DNA from 2 places in the Aquariibacter lacus genome. Region 1 is predicted to be linked to the other one. Evidence: predicted binding sites of a transcription regulator. Region 1 holds the regulator's gene; the other holds the start of a gene.
What was found. The regulator FNR, encoded in region 1, switches genes on or off when oxygen is low (the NO sensors DNR and NnrR bind a similar motif). The targets are predictions, from matches to a motif close to TTGATNNNNATCAA.
Positions count from the first base shown of each region.

Region 1 (9,659 bases):
GGCCAGGGGCTTGCACGGCGTCAAGAGACGCCGCGGCAATCGATCACATGTGCTCGATCATCACCTGCCCGAAGCCCGAGCAGCTCACCTGGGTCGCGCCTTCCAGCAGGCGGGCGAAGTCGTAGGTGACCTTCTTGCTCAGGATGGATTGCTCCATGCTGCTGATGATCAGGTCGGCGGCTTCGAACCAGCCCATGTGGCGCAGCATCATCTCGGCCGAGAGGATTTCCGAGCCCGGGTTCACATAGTCCTTGCCGGCGTACTTGGGCGCGGTGCCGTGGGTGGCCTCGAACATCGCGACGCTGTCGCTCAGGTTCGCGCCCGGGGCGATGCCGATGCCGCCGACCTGGGCGGCGAGCGCGTCAGAGATGTAGTCGCCGTTCAGGTTCAGCGTGGCGATGACGCTGTACTCGGCCGGGCGCAGCAGGATCTGCTGCAGGAAGGCGTCGGCAATCGCGTCCTTGATGACGATGTCCTTGCCGGTCTTCGGGTTCTTGAACTTGCACCACGGGCCGCCGTCGATGGGCTGGGCGCCGAACTCGGTCTGAGCCAGGCCGTAGCCCCAGTCGCGGAAGCCACCTTCGGTGAACTTCATGATGTTGCCCTTGTGCACGAGCGTGACGCTGGGCTTGTCGTTGTCGATGGCGTACTGGATGGCCTTGCGCACCAGGCGCTCGGTGCCTTCGCGCGAGACGGGCTTGATGCCGATGCCCGAGGTCTCCGGGAAGCGGATCTTCTTGACGCCGAACTCATCCTGCAGGAACTTGATGAGCTTCTTGGCCTTGTCGCTCTGGGCCTCGAACTCGATGCCGGCGTAGATGTCCTCGGAGTTCTCGCGGAAGATGACCATGTCGGTCTTCTCCGGCTCCTTGACCGGGCTGGGCACGCCCTTGAAGTACTGGATGGGGCGCAGGCATACGTAAAGGTCCAGTTCCTGGCGCAGCGCCACGTTCAGGCTGCGGATGCCGCCGCCGACCGGGGTGGTCAGCGGGCCCTTGATCGAGACCACGTACTCCTTGAGCACCTGCAGGGTCTCTTCGGGCAGCCACACGTCCGGGCCGTAGATGCGGGTGGACTTCTCGCCCGCGTAGATCTCCATCCAGTGGATCTTGCGCGTGCCGCCGTAGCTCTTCTCGACGGCGGCGTCGACCACCTTGATCATCACCGGCGTGATGTCGAAGCCGGTGCCATCGCCCTCGATGTAGGGAATGATGGGCTGGTCGGGAACGTTCAGCGAGAAGTCGGGGTTGACCGTGATCTTCTGGCCGCCCGCGGGCACCTGGATGTGCTGGTACATGGGGGGGAAATCTCCGCTCGGTGATGAGGGGGTGGGTCGAGGGCAGCGGATGATGGTGACCGCCACTGCCATGCAAAACGCGATCGCATTTTAGGCAGCAGACTGACACCGGACCGACAGGGCCGCCCGCCTTCTCAGCACAGATCGCGCCCGGGGAAGTGCCCGCCTTGCCAGACCAGCCACGCCCCGCTGGCCAGCAGGGCCGCACCGGCCAGGCGCAGGGCCAGACGCTGCGCCCAGACGCGGGGCTGGCCCGCACCGGATCGCTGCAACAGCGGCAGCAGGGCCAGGCCGCCACCGCTGCCCAGGGCAAAGGCCGCCATCACCGCGGCACCCGCGGCCGGGCCGGGGGCCTGCACGGCCAGGATGAGGGCCGAGGCCAGCAAGCCGCAGGGCAGCAGAATCCAGCCACTGCCCAGCAAGGCGCCCCGGGTCAGGCGGGATGCGGCGCCGCCGCAAGCCGGCGCCGACACGCCGGCGGGCCCGCCGGCCGCAGCCGGCTGCAGCCAGATCACGCGCGCCGCAGGCTTCAGGGCCTGAAGCCTGCGGCGCAGGCCTTGGCTGAGGGCTTCCAGCCCGGCCTCCAGCACCGCCGGCCAGCGGCCGGCCAGCAGCAGCCACAGGCCCAGGGCCAGGGTGGCCAGATGCATCAGCAGAAAGATCGGCCGCAGCACCCCCTGGGCGCCCGACAGGGCCTGCAGCGGGGCGGCACCGCTGGCCGCCACCGCCCCGGCCAGGGTGTAGACCATGCCCCGGCCCAGTTGCCAGCCCAGCGCCGCGGCCGGGCCGCCACCGGCCGCGCGCTGGGCGGCTGCGCAGGGCGCGGCACACATGGCCAGGCAATGCGGCGTGCCCGCCAGGCCGAGCAAGGCGGCGGCGCTGACCAGGCTGAGCAGGAGCGGGCTGATCACGACGAAGGCTTCATGCGCATCAAGGCAGCCGGAACGGCCCGGCCGCCGGACCCGACTTTGCGCCGCCCGCCGGGGGCATGGCTTGATGCACCGCAAGCCTGTCGCATCCCGGGATGGCGCCCGCGCACAATCGGCCCATGGCCGTGATCCTGCCCTTCAGCCCCAAGCCCCTGCCTGGCGATCCGCCGCCTTCGCTGCCCGCCCTGCGCGAGGCTTGCGCAAACTGCCAGTTGCGCGAGCTTTGCCTGCCGCTGGGCCTGGCCGAGGCCGATCTCGACCGGCTCGAAGGCCTGGTCGGCGGCCGGCGCAAGGTGGCGCGCGGGCAGGCCCTGTTCCAATCGGGCGACAGCTTCCGCGGCCTCTATGCGGTGCGCAGTGGTTTCTTCAAGACCGTGGTGGCTTCCGAGGGCGGCCGGGCGCAGGTGACGGGCTTCCAGATGGCCGGCGAGCTGCTCGGCCTCGACGGCATCGGCGGTGACCGCCATGCCTGCGACGCGATCGCGCTGGAGGACAGCCAGGTCTGCGAGATCGCCTACGCCGACCTCGAACGCATCACCCACGACCTGCCGCCGCTGGCCCACCAGTTCCATCGCATCCTCAGCCGCGAGATCGTGCGCGACCAGGGCGTGATGCTGATGCTCGGCCGCATGAGCGCCGAGGAGCGGGTCGCCGCCTTCCTGCTCAACCTCAGCCAGCGCTTGCAGGCCCGCGGCTATGCCGCCCAGGCCCTGCGGCTGCGGATGACGCGCGAGGAAATCGGCAGCTACCTGGGCCTGAGCCTGGAGACCGTCAGCCGCACCTTCAGCAAGCTGCAGGACGAAGGCCTGCTGCGCGTGCAGCAGCGCGAGCTGAAGCTGCTCGACCTGGCCGCGCTGCGCCAGCGCGTCGAGGCCTGCGGCTGAGGCTGCCGGCCGCGTCTCAGCGGGCCGCGGCGGGCGCGGGCAGCGGCGTCACCGCATGGTTGCGGCCCTGCATCGCCGGGGCGGCGCTGCGCTCAAGCTGCACCGGCCGGGTCGGCAGCAGGGTGTCGGCGCCCCGGGTGGCGATGACGACGGTGGCCACGCCGGCCACCACGACCACGGCCGGCCCGCCGAGCACCAGCCACATGAAGCCCTCGCGCCACCAGGGCGTGGAAGCGGATGGCGCCGGGTTCGGTCGGCTCATGGAGAACTCCTTGCGATGGGAGCGGCGCAGCCCGGACGGGGCTCAGCGCGGCAGGTAGAAGGTGGTGGCCTCGTCGAGCCGGTGCTCGGGGCCGGACGGGCCGGCCTCGCGCACCAGGGTCAGTGTGACCGGCAGGGTGGCGCCGCGCTCCAGCCCGGCGGCGGCCTCGGGCGCAAGCCGCAGCGCCAGCGGCACCAGATGGGTCTCGGCCGGGCCCAGCTCGGCCGAGCCGCGCAGCTCGGCCTGCAGGCCGGGCAGGCCCTGCACCTCGATGCGCAGGCGCTGCGGCTGCTCGGTCAGGTTCATGAGCTGCAAGCGGTAGACGTTTTCGACGATGCCGTCCTCGACCTCGCGCGCCATCACGCCGCGGTCGCGCACCACGTCCATCCGCACCGGCGGACGCAGGGCCAGGCTGCCGACGAAGGCCGCCGAGATCAGCACCATGACGAGGCTGTAGACCAGCACCCGCGGCCGGAAGATGGACTTGAGCGTCAGCGCCGCGCGCTCGCCCGCCTCCAGGCCACGCTGGGTCGCGTAGCGGATCAGGCCCTTGGGCCGGCCGAGCTTGTCCATCACGCCGTCGCAGGCGTCGATGCATGCGGCGCAGGAGATGCACTCGTACTGCAAGCCCTGGCGGATGTCGATGCCGGTCGGGCAGACCTGCACGCACAGGCCGCAGTCGATGCAGGCGCCCTTCGAGGCGCTGCCGTCGAGCGCCGGGCCCTTGACGCCGAGGGTGCGCGGCTCGCCGCGGCGGGCGTCGTAGCCGACGATCAGCGTGTCCTTGTCGAACATCGCGCTCTGGAAGCGCGCATAGGGGCACATGTACTTGCAGACCTGCTCGCGCATGAAGCCGGCGTTGCCGTAGGTGGAGAAGCCGTAGAACAGCACCCAGAAGTTCTCCCAGGAACCGAGCTGAAGGTGCAGCACGCCCTGCCCCAGTTCGCGGATCGGGGTGAAGTAGCCGACGAAGCTGAAACCCGTCCACAAGCCGATGGCCAGCCAGACCAGGTGCTTGCCGCCGCGGCGCAGCAGCTTCTCGGCCGTCATGCCGCCGGCATCCAGCCGCAGGCGGGCGCTGCGGTCGCCCTCGATGCGGTGCTCGACCCACAGGAAGATCTCGGTGTAGACCGTCTGCGGGCAGGTGTAGCCGCACCACTGCCGCCCCGCCACCGCGGTGAACAGGAAGAGCCCGTAGGCGCAGAGGATGAGCAGGCCCGTCAGGTAGATGAAGTCCTGCGGGTAGAGCAGCAGGTCGAAGATGTAGAAGCGTCGCGCCTCCAGGTCGAAGAGCAGCGCCGGCCGGCCGTTCCACGGCAGCCAGGGCAGGCCGTAGAAGAGCAACTGGGTGAACCAGACCATGACCCAGCGCCAGTGGTTGAACCAGCCCTTGACGGTCTTGGGCTGGATCTTGGGCCCGGCCGCATACATCCAGATGGTCTTGCGGCGCGCGGCCGGAGCCGCCTCGGCCGGCAGGGGCTTGAAGGGCTCCAGGCGGCTGCTCATCGGGCCACCGTCGCGGTCGGGCCGGTCGCGGCGGGGGTGGACGCCGTCTTCAGCTCGCCGGGCTTGCGGCTGCCCAGGCCTTCGACATAGGCGGCCAGCACGCGGATCTGGCTCGGGCTCATGCGCTCGGCGAAGGCCGGCATCACGTTGTGCTTGCCCTCGTTGACCATGCGGATGATGGCGGCCTCGCCCCAGCCGTGCAGCCAGACCTTGTCGTTCAGGCGCGGCGCGCCCAGCATCGGGTTGCCCTCGCCCTTGGCGCCGTGGCAGCCAGCGCAGCTCGCGAAGCGCTCGCGGCCCAGTTGCGCGGCAATGTTGTTGTGCGCGCTGCCCGACAGGCTCAGCACATAGTGGGCAAGCTGGCGCACCTCCTCGGTCCCGCCGATGGCAGCCCCCATGGGCGGCATCATCCCCTGGCGGCCTGCGGCGATGGTCTCGACGATGCGGGCATGCTCGCCGCCCCACAGCCAGTCGCCATCGGTCAGGTTGGGGAAACCCTTGCTGCCGCGGCCGTCCGAGCCGTGGCACTGCGCGCAGTTCGACAGGAAGAGCCGCTCGCCCAGCGCACGGGCGGCGGGATCGGCCACCAGTTGCTCGGGCGACTTGGCATCGAAGGCGGCATAGATCGGCGCCACTGCCTGCTGCTCGGTCTGCTGCTCCTTGGTGTATTCGCCGGCCGAACTCCAGCCCAGCGTGCCGACCCGGCTGCCCAGGCCCGGGAAGAGCACCAGGTAGACGGCCGAGAAGATCACCGTCAGCACGAAGAGGATCATCCACCAGCGCGGGAGCGGGTTGTTCAGCTCGCGCAGGTCACCGTCCCACACATGGCCGGTGGTCGGGTCCTCCTTGCCGTCGGCACCGATGACGATGGTGCGGCGGCTTGCGGCAAACAGCAGCACCAGGCAGGCGATCAGGCCGACCACCGTGACCGCGGCGATGTAGACATGCCAGCCTTGCGAGAAGAAGTCGCTCATTGCGCAGCTCCCTGGCGGGTGGGGGCCGGGGGCGCCGAGGGCGCATCCTCGAAAGGCAGGCGGGCGGCCGCGGCGTGATCGGCCTGAGCGCCCTTGCGCCAGGCGCGCCAGACGATCCAGCCGAAGGCCAGGAAGGACAGCAGCGTCACCACGCTGCGCAGGGTGTTCACATCCATCGAAGCTCTCCTTGCGCCGTCACTTCACCGCGGTGCCGAGCACCTGCAGGTAGGCGATCAGCGCCTCGATCTCGGTCTTGCCCTTGACGGCCTCGGCGGAGCCGGCGATCTCGGCATCGCTGTAGGGCGCGCCCAGGGTGCGCAGCACCTCCATGCGCGGCGCGATGCTCTCGGGCGCCACCGTCGCGGTGGCCAGCCACGGGTAGGCGGGCATGTTGGACTCGGGCACCAGATCACGCGGATTGATCAGGTGGATGCGGTGCCATTCGTCCGAGTAGCGGCCACCGACGCGGTGCAGGTCGGGGCCGGTGCGCTTGCTGCCCCACTGGAAGGGCCGGTCGTAGACGAACTCGCCGGCCTGCGAGTAGGGGCCGTAGCGCAGCACCTCGGCGCGGAAGGGCCGGATCATCTGCGAGTGGCAGTTGTAGCAACCCTCGCGCACATAGATGTCGCGGCCCAGCACCTGCAGCGCGGTGTAGGGCTTGAGGCCCTCGACCGCCTGCGTGGTGCTGCGCTGGAAGAACAGCGGGACGATCTCGACCAGGCCGCCGATCGTCAGCACCACCAGGGTCAGGACGATCATGAGGAAGCTGCTGGTCTCGATGCGCTCGTGGCTGAAGGTCTTGACCGGGGGGGCGTCGTGCGTGTTGCTCATCGGGTCCTCCGGGGCTCAGGCGCGGGCTGGCTGCAGGGCCGCATCCGCCGGCGGGGCCGGCTGGGCGGCGGCTTGCGGCACGCGGCCGGCGCGCACCGTCATCACCACATTCCAGGCCATCAGCAGCATGCCGCCCAAGTACATCAGGCCGCCGACCAGGCGCACCACGTAGAAGGGGAAGGTGGCCTTCACGCTCTCGACGAAGCTGTACACCAGGGTGCCGTCCTCATGCACGGCACGCCACATCAGGCCCTGCATCACGCCGGCGATCCACATCGCGGCGATGTAGAGCACGATGCCCAGGGTCGCGATCCAGAAGTGCAGCTCGATGGCCCGCGTGCTGTACATGGTCGTGCGGCCGAACATGCGCGGGATCAGGTAGTACATCGAGCCCATGGTGATGAAGCCCACCCAGCCCAGGGCGCCGCTGTGCACGTGGCCGATCGTCCAGTCGGTGTAGTGGCTCAGGGCATTGACCGTCTTGATGGCCATCATCGGCCCCTCGAAGGTCGACATGCCGTAGAAGGACAGGCTGACGATCAGGAACTTCAGGATCGGGTCGTCGCGCAGCTTGTGCCAGGCCCCGCTGAGGGTCATGATCCCGTTGATCATCCCGCCCCAGCTCGGCGCCAGCAGCACCAAGCTGAAGACCATGCCGATGCTCTGCGCCCAGTCGGGCAGCGCGGTGTAGTGCAGGTGGTGGGGGCCCGCCCACATGTAGGTGAAGATCAGCGCCCAGAAGTGCACGATCGACAGGCGGTAGCTGTAGACCGGGCGCTCGGCCTGCTTGGGGATGTAGTAATACATCATCCCCAGGAAGCCTGCGGTCAGGAAGAAGCCGACCGCGTTATGGCCGTACCACCACTGCACCATCGCATCCTGCACGCCGGCATAGGCCGAGTAGCTCTTCATCATGTCGGCCGGCAGGGCCGCGCTGTTGACCACGTGCAGCAGGGCCACGGCCAAGATGAAGGCGCCGAAGAACCAGTTCGCCACATAGATGTGGCGCACCGCGCGCCGGGCCACGGTGCCGAAGAAGACCACCGCATAGGCCACCCAGACCAAGGTGATCAGCAGGTCGATCGGCCATTCCAGCTCGGCATATTCCTTGGCCTGGGTGTAGCCCAGCGGCAAGCTGATGACGGCGGCCACGATGACCGCCTGCCAGCCCCAGAAGACCGCATCGGCCAGCCCCGGCGCGAACAGCCGCGCGCGGCAGGTGCGCTGCACCACGTGGAAGGACGTGGCCATCAGCGCGCAGCCGCCGAAGGCGAAGATCACCGCATTGGTGTGCAGCGGCCGCAGGCGGCCGTAGCTCAGCCAGGGGATGTCGAAGTTCAGCGCCGGCCAGGCCAGTTGCGCGGCGATGAACACGCCCAGCGACATGCCCACCACGCCCCAGAACACGGTCGCCAGCGCGAAGAGACGCACCGGGCGGTCGTGGTACGCCGGCTCGGCGTCCGGCAGGGAGACACTCATTTGACACTCCTACGAATCGGATGCACCGATTGTTCGGAGCCCGGCCCCTGCGCGGCTTGATGCGGATCAAGCTTGTGGCGGGCCGTGGGCCGCCGCCGACAGATGGGGCTCAGTCGGGCGGCAATTCGGGCGATGCCGTCGCCGCCGGGCGGGCCGGCGCGGGCGCGGCCGGTGCCGGGCCCGGCCCGTCGGGGGACTCCATCAGGCGCTGGCCCTCGCGCTCCAGGTCGTCGAACTGGCCGCGGTGCAAGGCCCAGGCGAACAAGGCGATCAGGCCCAGCACCAGCAGCACGGACAGGGGCACGAGCAAGTAGAGGATGTCCATGGGGCTTCCGATCGACGCCGCGGCTCAGCGCCCGGCGCGCAGCGCATTGCCGACGACGAAGAGCGAGCTGAAGGCCATGCCCAGGCCCGCAACCCACGGCGCCAGGCTGCCGCTGACGGCCAGGGGCAGCGCCAACAGGTTGTACAGCAGGGCCCAGGCCAGGTTCTGCCGCACGATGGCCAGGGCCTTGCGCGCCCGCTGGCGGGCGGCGGCAACCTCCGGCAGCCGGCTGCCGAGCACGACCAGGTCGGCCTGCTGCTGGCTCAGCGCCGCGCCGTGGCCCAGGGCCACGGAGACATCGGCCTGGGCCAGCACCGGGCCGTCGTTCAGGCCGTCGCCGACCATCAGCACGCGGTGGCCCTCGGCCTGGAGTTCCTGCAAGCGGGCGAGCTTGAGCTGCGGGGTCGCGGCGGCCTGCAAGCGCATGGCCGGCGCGCCGGCCTCGCGCAGCCGCGCGCCGAAGGCCTGCACGGCGGCGGGGCGGTCGCCGCTCAGCAGCTCCAGCGCCAGGCCCTCGGCATGCAGCGCGGCCAGCAGGGGCAGCGCACCCTCGCGCAGGCTTTCGTCGAACTCGAAGGCCATGGCCTGCTCGCCCTCGGCCAGCGGCTGCGGCGCCAGGAAGACCACCGGCCAGCCCTTCCACGGCCGCAGGCCGGCCGGGCGCGCCGGCTCGGCCAGGGCCTCGGCGCCCGGCCCCACCCAGGCGGCCGAGCCCAGGCGCCAGGTGCGACCCTCGACATCGCTCGCGGCCAGGCCGGCACCGGGCTCGTCCACCCGGTCGCCGACGAACTGCGGCGCATCGGCATGCGCCGCGCCAAGCTGGGCCAGCGCCCGCGACAGGGGATGGCTGGAGCCGGCCGCCAGCGCCAGCGCCCGGGCGATCCATGCCGCGCGCTCGGCCGGGGCAGCCGGGCCGCCGCGGATCTCGGCCAGGCGCAGGCGGTCTTCGCTGAGCGTGCCGGTCTTGTCGAAGCAGGCGGTGTCGATGCGGGCCAGGGCCTCGATGGCATCGAGCCGCTGCACCAGCACGCCGCGCCGCGCCAGGCCGCCCGCTGCGGCCAGCAGGGTGGCCGGCGCAGCCAGCGACAGGGCGCAGGGGCAGGTGACGATCAGCACCGCCACCGCCACCGGCAGGGCCTGGGCCGGATCGATCGACTGCCACACCGCCCAGG
Region 1 covers NZ_JAERRA010000002.1:215-9,873, forward strand. The annotation lists gene icd (NADP-dependent isocitrate dehydrogenase) at 44-1,297, opposite strand; gene JI742_RS10315 (urease accessory protein UreH domain-containing protein) at 1,432-2,208, opposite strand; gene fnr (fumarate/nitrate reduction transcriptional regulator Fnr) at 2,346-3,110, shown strand; gene JI742_RS10325 (nitrogen fixation protein FixH) at 3,127-3,372, opposite strand; gene ccoG (cytochrome c oxidase accessory protein CcoG) at 3,415-4,878, opposite strand; gene ccoP (cytochrome-c oxidase, cbb3-type subunit III) at 4,875-5,852, opposite strand; gene JI742_RS10340 (CcoQ/FixQ family Cbb3-type cytochrome c oxidase assembly chaperone) at 5,849-6,028, opposite strand; gene ccoO (cytochrome-c oxidase, cbb3-type subunit II) at 6,048-6,683, opposite strand; gene ccoN (cytochrome-c oxidase, cbb3-type subunit I) at 6,699-8,162, opposite strand; gene ccoS (cbb3-type cytochrome oxidase assembly protein CcoS) at 8,272-8,487, opposite strand; gene JI742_RS10360 (heavy metal translocating P-type ATPase) at 8,512-9,659, opposite strand, start outside.

Region 2 (9,659 bases), on a different contig from region 1:
AGCAGGCCGCCGTTGAGCCACACCGTGTAGCTGGAGCAGACCCGCGGGATGTAGAGCCCCGGCAAGCTCGATGCCAGGCCGGCGAGCGAGGGCAGATCGAAGCGGTACCAGGCCGTGCCGCTGTGGCCCGGCCGGCTGGCGGCCCATTCGTCCGGCAGCGCGATGGCGCTGTAGCGGGCCGCGGCGGGTGGGGTCAGGGCAGCGGGCGCGTCGGGCCGCTCGGCCTGCCGGGGCACCGTCGTCGTCTCGGCCGCGCGCAGCACGATCAGCGGCTTCTTGACGGCCGCGAGGGAGACACCGGCCCGCCCGCCCCCCGCATGCGCCGCGCCCTGCATCAGCAGGGCAAGCACCATGGCGACCAGCAAGCAGCCCGCAGCCAACCAGCCGACACGGGCAGGGCGGGCGGGGGGCGGCACGGGCATACGGGCATTGTGCCCAGCGCAGGGGGCCGCGCCCGCCGACAATCGGCCGCCGCCCTCGCCCGAACCTGCCGTGATCCTGCGCCACGCCTTCATCCCCCCGGACAACACCCGGCTGGCCCACCTCTGCGGCCCGCTCGACGAGCACCTGCGCCGCATCGAGTCCGCGCTGGGTGTGCGGATCAGCCGCCGCAACGAGAGCTTCCGGGTCGAGGGGCCGCGCGGCGCGGCCGAGTCGGCGGTGGCCTTGCTGCAAAGCTTCTACCCGCGCGCGGCCCGGCCCATCCCGCCGGAGATGCTGCAACTCGCCCTGGTCTCGGCCCAGCGTGGCGAGACCACGCCCGATCCGGCCGAGGATCCGGAGGCCCTGGTGCTGCGCACCCGCCGCAGCGACCTGGCCGGCCGCACGCCCAACCAGATCCTCTACTTGCGCAACATCCTTGCGCACGACCTCAGCTTCGGCATCGGCCCGGCCGGCACCGGCAAGACCTTCCTGGCCGTGGCCTGCGCCGTCGATGCGCTGGAGCGCAACCAGGTCCAGCGCATCGTGCTGACCCGCCCGGCCGTCGAGGCCGGCGAGCGCCTGGGCTTCCTGCCCGGCGACTTGGCGCAGAAGGTCGATCCCTACCTGCGCCCGCTCTATGACGCGCTCTACGACCTGATGGGCTTCGACCGGGTGAGCAAGGCCTTCGAGAAGGGCACGATCGAGATCGCGCCGCTGGCTTTCATGCGCGGCCGCACGCTCAACCATGCCTTTGTCCTCCTTGACGAGGCGCAGAACACCACGCCCGAGCAGATGAAGATGTTCCTGACCCGGCTGGGCTTCGGCAGCAAGGCCGTGGTCACCGGCGATGTCAGCCAGATCGACCTGCCCAAGGGCACCGAAAGCGGCTTGATCGAGGCCGAACGCGTGCTGCGCCGCGTGCGCGGCCTGGCCTTCACGCGCTTCGGCTCGGCCGATGTGGTGCGCCATCCGCTGGTGGCGCGCATCGTCGAGGCCTACGAATCCGACGGCCGGCTCGGCCCGGCCGTTTGAGCCCTGCTGTGTGAGCCCCGCCGCCATGCCCCGCCCGCCCGCCCGCCCGTCGCTGCAACTCTCGCTGCAATTCGCCGATGCCCGCCACCGCGCCCTGCTGCCGCGCCATCTGGTGCAGCGCTGCCTGCGTGCGGCGCTGGAGGCGCCCGCCGCGCTGACCGTGCGCATCGTCGGTGCCGAGGAAGGCCAGGCCCTGAACCGCGACTACCGCGGCAAGGATTACGCGACCAATGTGCTGACCTTCGCCTACGGCGAGGACGAGACCGACCCGGACGGCCCGCCGCTGAGCGCCGACCTGATCCTTTGCGCGCCGGTCGTCGAGGCCGAGGCCGAGGCCGCCGGCCGGCCGCTCGTCGCGCATTACGCGCACCTGCTGGTCCACGGCGCCCTGCATGCCCAGGGCTGGGACCATGAACTGGAAGACGAGGCCGAGGCCATGGAGGCGCGCGAATCGGCCCTGCTCACCGCCCTGGGCTGGCCCGACCCCTACGCCGCACGCTGAGCCGCGGCCCCGGCCGTGCAAGCTGACACGAACCGCGGGCCGCTGCGCAGGGACATTCGGGATTTCACCCGGGCGGGCGCCGAGGCCCCTAGAATCCGTCTCGTTCGAGGAGCGTTGCAACCGTCCCCCCGCCCCCCGGGTGGCTGACGGCCAGGCTCGAACCCTTCTTCAAGGCAACGGCGCTCACCCGCAGACCCCTGCCTGGTGAGCGTCGAACCCCGCGTCCTGCGGGTGGGCCTTCCGGGTGGCTGTCGCGGTGAATCCCACCGGAGCTCCCATGAACGCACCCGTCAATACCGCCATCCTCCAAAAGGATTTCCACGTCGCCGACCTGTCGCTGGCCGACTGGGGCCGCAAGGAAATCAAGATCGCCGAGACCGAAATGCCCGGTCTGATGGCCATCCGCGAAGAGTTCGCGAAGAGCCAGCCGCTCAAGGGCGCGCGCATCACCGGCTCGCTGCACATGACCATCCAGACCGCCGTGCTGGTCGAGACCCTGCAGGCCCTGGGCGCCCAGGTTCGCTGGGCCTCGTGCAACATCTTCTCGACCCAGGACCATGCCGCTGCCGCGCTGGTCGCCGCCGGCACCCCGGTCTTCGCCTACAAGGGCGAGACCCTGGCCGACTACTGGGACTACACCCATCGCATCTTCGAATTCGGCGCCGCCGGCACCGAAGGCGAAGGCCCGAACATGATCCTGGACGACGGCGGCGACGCGACGCTGCTGATGCACCTGGGCAAGAAGGCCGAGAAGGACCTGTCGGTGCTGGACAACCCGGGCAGCGAGGAAGAGGTCTGCCTCTTCACCGCCATCAAGGCCAAGCTGGCGCAGGACGCGACCTGGTACAGCCGCAAGAGCGCCCAGATCCTCGGCGTGACCGAGGAGACCACCACCGGCGTGCTGCGTCTCAACGAGATGTCGGCCAAGGGCACGCTGATGTTCCGCGCCATCAACGTCAACGACAGCGTCACCAAGAGCAAGTTCGACAACCTCTACGGCTGCCGCGAATCGCTGGTCGACTCGATCAAGCGCGCCACCGACGTGATGATCGCCGGCAAGATCGCCGTGGTCGCCGGCTACGGCGATGTGGGCAAGGGCTCGGCCCAGGCCCTGCGCGCGCTGAGCGCCCAGGTCTGGGTGACCGAGATCGACCCCATCAATGCCCTGCAGGCCGCGATGGAAGGCTACAAGGTCGTGACCATGGAGTACGCCGCCGACAAGGCCGACATCTTCGTGACCGCCACCGGCAACAAGAGCGTGCTGCGCTACGAGCACATGGCCGCCATGAAGGATGAGGCCATCGTCTGCAACATCGGCCACTTCGACAACGAGATCGACGTGGTCTCGCTCGAAGGCCTGGTCTGGGACGAGATCAAGCCGCAGGTCGACCACATCACCTTCCCGGACGGCAAGAAGATCACCCTGCTGGCCAAGGGCCGCCTGGTCAACCTGGGCTGCGCCACCGGCCACCCCAGCTTCGTGATGTCGTCGAGCTTCGCGAACCAGACGATCGCCCAGATCGAGCTGTTCACCAAGCCCGAGGCCTACGAGGTGGGCAAGGTCTATGTGCTGCCCAAGCACCTCGACGAGAAGGTGGCCCGCCTGCACCTGAAGAAGGTCGGCGCGCAACTGACCGAGCTGACCGACGAGCAGGCCGCCTACATCGGCGTGAAGAAGGAAGGCCCGTACAAGGCCGACACGTACCGGTATTGAGCCCCCCCTACGGCCTTCGGCCGCCCCCTCAAGGGGGCGACGCGGGTGGACCGGCGGAGCCGGATCTACCGCTTCTGTCGGGGGCATGCAGGGGTCTGCGTGCTTTGTTGCCGGCGCCGAGGCGTTCGCTGGAACCGCGCTGAGGTCCGGGTCGTCCTTCATCTGTCATGCCGCGAATTGATCAGTTGCTTGTGCAGCGCGGGCTGGCCCCGAGCCGTTCGGCTGCGCAGCGGCTGATCGAGCATGGCGCGGTGTGCTGGCGGATGGCGCCGGACCAGCCCTGGCAGCTTCCGCGCAAGGCCGGCGAGGCCTTGACGGAGGCCTGCGAGCTGCAAGTCACCGACGATGCCGAGACCCGCTGGGTTTCGCGCGGCGGGCTCAAGCTGGAATCTGCGCTGGCCTGCACCGGTCTCGACCCGGCCGGCTTGCAGGCACTGGACGTGGGCCAGAGCACCGGCGGCTTCAGCGAGCTGCTGCTGGCGCGCGGCGCGGCGCGGGTGGTCGGCTTCGATGTCGGCCACGGGCAGTTGCATCCGCGGCTGGCCGGGCATCCGCGATTGCTCGCGCTCGAAGGCCTGCATGTGCGGCAACTGGCCGGCTCGGCGCTGGCGGATGCGGCACCGGCCGGCGGCTTCGACCTGCTGGTCGGCGACCTGTCCTTCATCCCCATGAGCCGTGTGCTGCCCGATCTCGCGCCCTGGCTGCGGCCTGGCGGCCAGGCCCTGCTGCTGATCAAGCCGCAGTTCGAGCTGGGGCCCGAGCATGTCGGCCGCGGCGGCCTGGTCAAGGACGCAAGCTGCTTCCCGCGGCTGGAGCAGACCGTGCGAGCGGCCTGCGCCGCCCTGGCCTGGACGGTGCGCGACTACTTTCCCAGCGCCCTGGCCGGTGGCGATGGCAATCAGGAATTTTTCGTCTGGGCGGTGGCCTCGCCGCCCGAGGAGTGCCTTTCATGACTTCCCCCCCCTCCACCGCCGGCCGCAGCCTGCCGCTGCCGGTCAGCTTCGAGTTCTTCCCGCCCAACACCGAGGCCGGCGCCGAAAAGCTCAAGGCCGTGGTGCGCGAGCTGAGCCCGGTCGCGCCCGAGTTCTTCAGCGTCACCTATGGCGCGGGCGGCTCGACCCGCGAGCGCACGCTGTCGACCGTGGCCGACATCGCCGCCCTCGGCCACGAGGCCGCGCCGCACCTGTCCTGCATCGGCTCGACGCGCCAGAACATCGCTGAGATCCTCGACACCTACCGCAAGCAGGGCATCCGGCGCATCGTCGCCCTGCGCGGTGACCTGCCCAGCGGCACCGGCACGGCCGGCGAATTCCGCTATGCCAGCGAGCTGATCCACTTCATCCGCGAGACCCAGGGTCCGGAGCTGAAGATCGAGGTCGCCGCCTACCCCGAATACCACCCGCAGCAGCGCTATGCGCGCCGCGACATCGACTACTTCGCGCAGAAGGTCAAGGCCGGCGCGACGGCGGCGATCACCCAGTTCTTCTACAACGCCGACGCCTACTTCCACTTCGTCGAGGAAGCGCGCTCGCGCGGGGTCGACGTGCCCATCGTCCCGGGCATCATGCCCTTCCACAACTACGCGCGGATCGCGCAGTTCGCGCAGCGCGACGGCATCGAGATCCCGCGCTGGGTGCAGCTCAAGATGGAGGGCTACATGGACGATGTGGCCTCCATCCGCAGCTTCGGCCTGGAGGTGGTGACCCGGCTGTGCGAGCGCCTGATCTCGCACGGCGTGCCGGCCATCCACTTCTACACGCTCAACCAGTCGGCGCTGTCGCTGGAGATCTGCCAGCGCCTGATGCGCTGAGCCTGCGCGCTGCGCCGCACGGTCCTTGACCTGCGGCAAAGCGCGACCCGCGCCATCCTTGACGCGGCGCAAGGCCCGGGCCGGGCCTGCGGCCTCCAATGGATCCATCCCTCGCGATGTTTCCCAGGAGTCCCGCATGTCCCGCCCCGCTTGCCTTTCTCGCCCTTCCCGGCCCCAGGCCCTGCTTGCCCTGCTGCTTGCTGCAAGTGCCGGCCTTTCGGCCCTGCCCGCCGCGGCGGCCCCGGCCGAGGCCGGTGACTGGATCGTCCGGGCCCGCGCGGCCCGGCTCGACCCGCGCAACCACGACAGCACCGGCCTCGACCTGTCGATCAACGCGCGCTGGCTGCCCGAGCTGGACATCACCCGCTTCCTCACCCCGAACTGGGCCGTCGAGCTGGTGCTGACCACGCCGCAGAAGCAGCACCTGCGTTCGGCCGGCAGCGACATCGGCAGCCTGCGCCACCTGCCGCCGGTGCTGAGCTTGCAGTACCACCTGAGCGGCCTGGCCGGCTGGCGGCCCTATGTCGGCGCCGGCCTCAACTTCACCCGCTTCTCCAGCGTCGAGCTGCCGGCCGGCGTGAAGATCGACCGCAGCAGCGTCGGCCCGGCCCTGGGCGCGGGCGTGGACTTGCCGCTCGGCGGCGGCTGGCTGCTGAACCTGGATGTGAAGAAGGTCTGGCTCGACACCGAGGTCTCGGCCGGCGGCGCCCGCCTCGGCACCCTGAATGTGGACCCGATGCTGTGGAGCGTCGGCTTCGGTCGCCGCTTCTGAGCGCAGGCCTTCAGCCGCCGTCGATGCGCAGGCCCTCCAGGGCCGGATCGGTCGGCGGCGCCTTGAGCTTGAGGGCGCGCAGCGCCTCGACCACCCGCTCGGCGACCATCAGGTTGCGGTTGCTCTTGCTGTCGGCCGGGATCAGGTGCCAGGTCGCCTGGGCGGTGGAGGTGGCGGCCAGCGCGGTCTCGTAGGCGGCCTGGTAGTCATCCCACTTCGCACGGGTGGCCAGGTCGCTGGCCTGGAATTTCCAGCGCTTGTCCGGATCGTCCAGCCGCGCTTGCAGGCGCTTGGCCTGCTCGGCCTTGGACAGGTGCAGGAAGCACTTGAGGACCGTCGTGCCGCTCTCGACCAGCAGGCGCTCGAAGGCCTTGATCTGGGCCAGGCGGCGGTCGCGCTCGGCGGCGTCGATCCCGCCCTCGACCACCGGCACCAGCACATCCTCGTAATGGCTGCGGTTGAAGACGACCAGCTCGCCGGCGCGCGGCACCTGGGCATGCACCCGCCAGAGGAAATCGCGGGCGCGCTCTTCCTCGGTCGGTGCCTTGAAGGCCGCCACCCGCACGCCCAGCGGGCTGCAGCGGCTGAAGACGGCGCGCGCCGTGCCGTCCTTGCCGCTGGTGTCCAGGCCCTGCAGCACCAGCAGCAGGCGCGGGGCACGCGCGGCCTGCGGGCCGGGCGCCTGGCCCTGGGCCCACATCAGGGTCTGGAGGCGGTCGATCTCCAGGGCCAGCGCGTCAAGCCGAGCCTGGTCGGCTTCGCGGCTGCTGCTGCGCGCCGGGCGGGCGTCGGGGTCGTGGTCGGCCAGGCGCAGCGGGCCGCGCACCGTCCAGGCGGTGTCGGCTTTCACCTGCCGTCCCGCTGCCAGACCACGCCTTCCTCGGTCAGCAGGGTGTCAAGCGGGATGTCATGCGGCTCGGCCTCCAGCCAGGGGATGTGGCCGTGCGCATAGCCGATGCCCACGGTGTAGGGCCGCGGGTTCAGCGCGGCCAGGGTGCGGTCGTAGAAGCCGCCGCCATAGCCCAGGCGCAGGCCGCCGGGCCCGTGGCCCACGCAGGGCACGAGCAGCAGCGTCGGCGTGACCAGGTCGGTGCCCTGCGGCTTGGGGATGTCGTAGGCATCGTGCTCCATCGGGCAGCCCGGATACCACTGCAGGAAGCGCAGTTGCTTGGTCTCGCGGTTCATCACCGGCAGGCCGATGCGGCGCGGCGGGCCGTCGCCGGTGCCGTGGCCGCTGCCTTCCGTCCAGCGGTGCAGGGCGGGCAGGGGATCGAACTCGCCCTTGATCGGCCAGTAGGCGCCCAGGGTGTGGTCCTGGCGGCCGGCCAGCCAGATCCGCAGCACGCTCTGCAACTGCACGGCGCGCTCCAGGCGGTCGGGTAGGGCCTGGCGCTCTGCTTGCAGCAGGCGGCGCAGCTGCTTCTTGTCGCGCGGCAGGGACAGCGGGTCGAAGGGCAGGGGCGGCATCGGCTTCCTCGGCAAGGTCGGGGCGACGGCGGCGCGGGAGGCGCCGCCGTCAGACCGGCATTGTCCACAGGGCCGTGACCGGCCGTCCGCTGCGGCCCCGCAGCGCCCGGGCCCGGGGGGCTCGGGTACAGTGAAGCGCGATGGGCACGCATGCTGCGTCGCCCGGTCGTGATCCGGCTACCCGCATGCTTCCGAACGTCCTTTCCTCCCGGCCGCTGGCCTTCCGCCGGCTGGGGTCGATCGGCCTCCCCGGTCTGCTGCTCGCCCTGGGCCTGGGGGTGGCCGCCGCGCCTGCCGCACCCCCCGCCGCGCCCCCGGCGCCGGCCGTGCTGGCGCCCGTGCCGCCGGAGGTGGCTGCCCTGCTCGTCGAGGCCCGCGAGGCTTTCCGCCGCCGCGACGGCGCCCGCCTCGCCCTGCTGCGCGACCGCGCCGCCGTCGGCGGCCACCCGCTGGCCGTCTGGCCCGACTACTGGGAACTGAGCGCCCGGCTGGAGCGCGCCAGCCAGGCCGACCTGGACGCCTTCTACGCCCGCTGGCCCGGCAGCTACCTGGAAGACCGGCTGCGCAACGACTGGCTGCTGGAGCTGGGCCGGCGCCGCGACCGAGCCGCCCTGCTGGCCGAATACCCGCGCTTCGTGCTCGACGACGACCGCAAGGTGCATTGTCATGTGGCCCTGGCCCGCCTGGAGGCCGGCCTGCCGCAGGCCGGCGAACCGGTGCGCCTCTGGTGGGCGCAGCGCGACGCCGACGAGGCCTGCCATGCCCTGGCCCTCGGCCTGCGCGAGGCCGGCCGCCTGCCCGACAGCGCGATCTGGCACAAGCTGCGCCTGAGCACCGAGGCCAACCGCCGCGCCGCCGCCGAGCAGGCTGCCAGCCTGCTCGACGTCCAGCCCGCGCTGCAGGCCATCTTCGACCACCCGGCCCGCTACCTCGCGCGCCAGACCGGCCCGAGCGGCCCGCAGGCCCGGGAGCTGGCGGCGCTGGCCCTGATCCGCTTGGGCGCCCGCGAGCTCGACGAGGCCGTGCGCGCCATGCACGCCCGCTGGACCGAGGACCTGCCGCCGGCCACCGCCGGCTGGGTCTGGGCCAGCTTCGGCAAGCAGGCCGCGCTCAAGCTTTCGCCCGAGGCGCCGGACCATTTCCAGCGTGCCCAACGCTTGGGCCTCGGCCCGCACGGCGTGGCCGAGGACACCCACGCGTGGCAGGCCCGCGCCGCGCTGCGCGCCAACGGCGGCAAGGGCCGCTGGCAGCAGGTGCTGCAAGCCATCCAGGCCCTGCCGGCCGATCAGCAAGAGGACCCGACCTGGATCTATTGGAAGGCCCGCGGCCTGCAGGCCATCGCGCCCGACAGCCAGGACGGCGCCCTGCTCGAAGCCGAGGCGCGGCGCCTGCTGGCCGGCATCGCCAGCCCCTTGAACTACTACGGCAAGCTGGCCTTGGAAGCCCTGGGCCGGCCGACCGTGCTGCCGCCGACGCCCGCGCCGCTCAGCCCGGCCGAGCGCGCCGAGGCCCTGGCCCGCCCCGGCCTGCAACGCGGCCTGGGCCTGATCGAGATCGGCCTGCGCAACGAGGGCGTGCGCGAGTGGAACTACAGCATCCGCGGCCTGGGCGACCGCGAGCTGCTGGCCGCCGCGCAGATGGCCTGCGACCGCGAGATCTGGGACCGCTGCATCAACACCAGCGAGCGCACGCGGGTCGAGGTCGACATGCAGCAGCGCTTTCCCATGCCCTTCCGCAGCGAGGTCGTGGCCCGCGCCCGCGAGCAGGGCCTGGACCCGGCCTATGTCTACGGCCTGATCCGGCAGGAGTCGCGCTTCATCCTGGATGCGCGCTCGCATGTCGGCGCCTCGGGCCTGATGCAGATCATGCCCGCCACCGCCAAGTGGACGGCGCGCCAGCTCGGCCTCAAGCTCGACCCCCAGGCCATCACCGACCGCAA
Region 2 covers NZ_JAERRA010000001.1:617,869-627,527, forward strand. The annotation lists gene JI742_RS02835 (sensor histidine kinase) at 1-422, opposite strand, end outside; gene JI742_RS02840 (PhoH family protein) at 493-1,455, shown strand; gene ybeY (rRNA maturation RNase YbeY) at 1,481-1,957, shown strand; S-adenosyl-L-homocysteine riboswitch at 2,058-2,149, shown strand; gene ahcY (adenosylhomocysteinase) at 2,235-3,671, shown strand; gene JI742_RS02855 (TlyA family RNA methyltransferase) at 3,839-4,624, shown strand; gene metF (methylenetetrahydrofolate reductase [NAD(P)H]) at 4,621-5,481, shown strand; gene JI742_RS02865 (OmpW/AlkL family protein) at 5,618-6,253, shown strand; gene JI742_RS02870 (PPK2 family polyphosphate kinase) at 6,264-7,103, opposite strand; gene JI742_RS02875 (5-formyltetrahydrofolate cyclo-ligase) at 7,100-7,720, opposite strand; gene JI742_RS02880 (lytic transglycosylase domain-containing protein) at 7,906-9,659, shown strand, end outside.
Region 2: a site for FNR is predicted at 5,507-5,520, ahead of JI742_RS02865 (OmpW/AlkL family protein). Genes of this name have one in related genera too.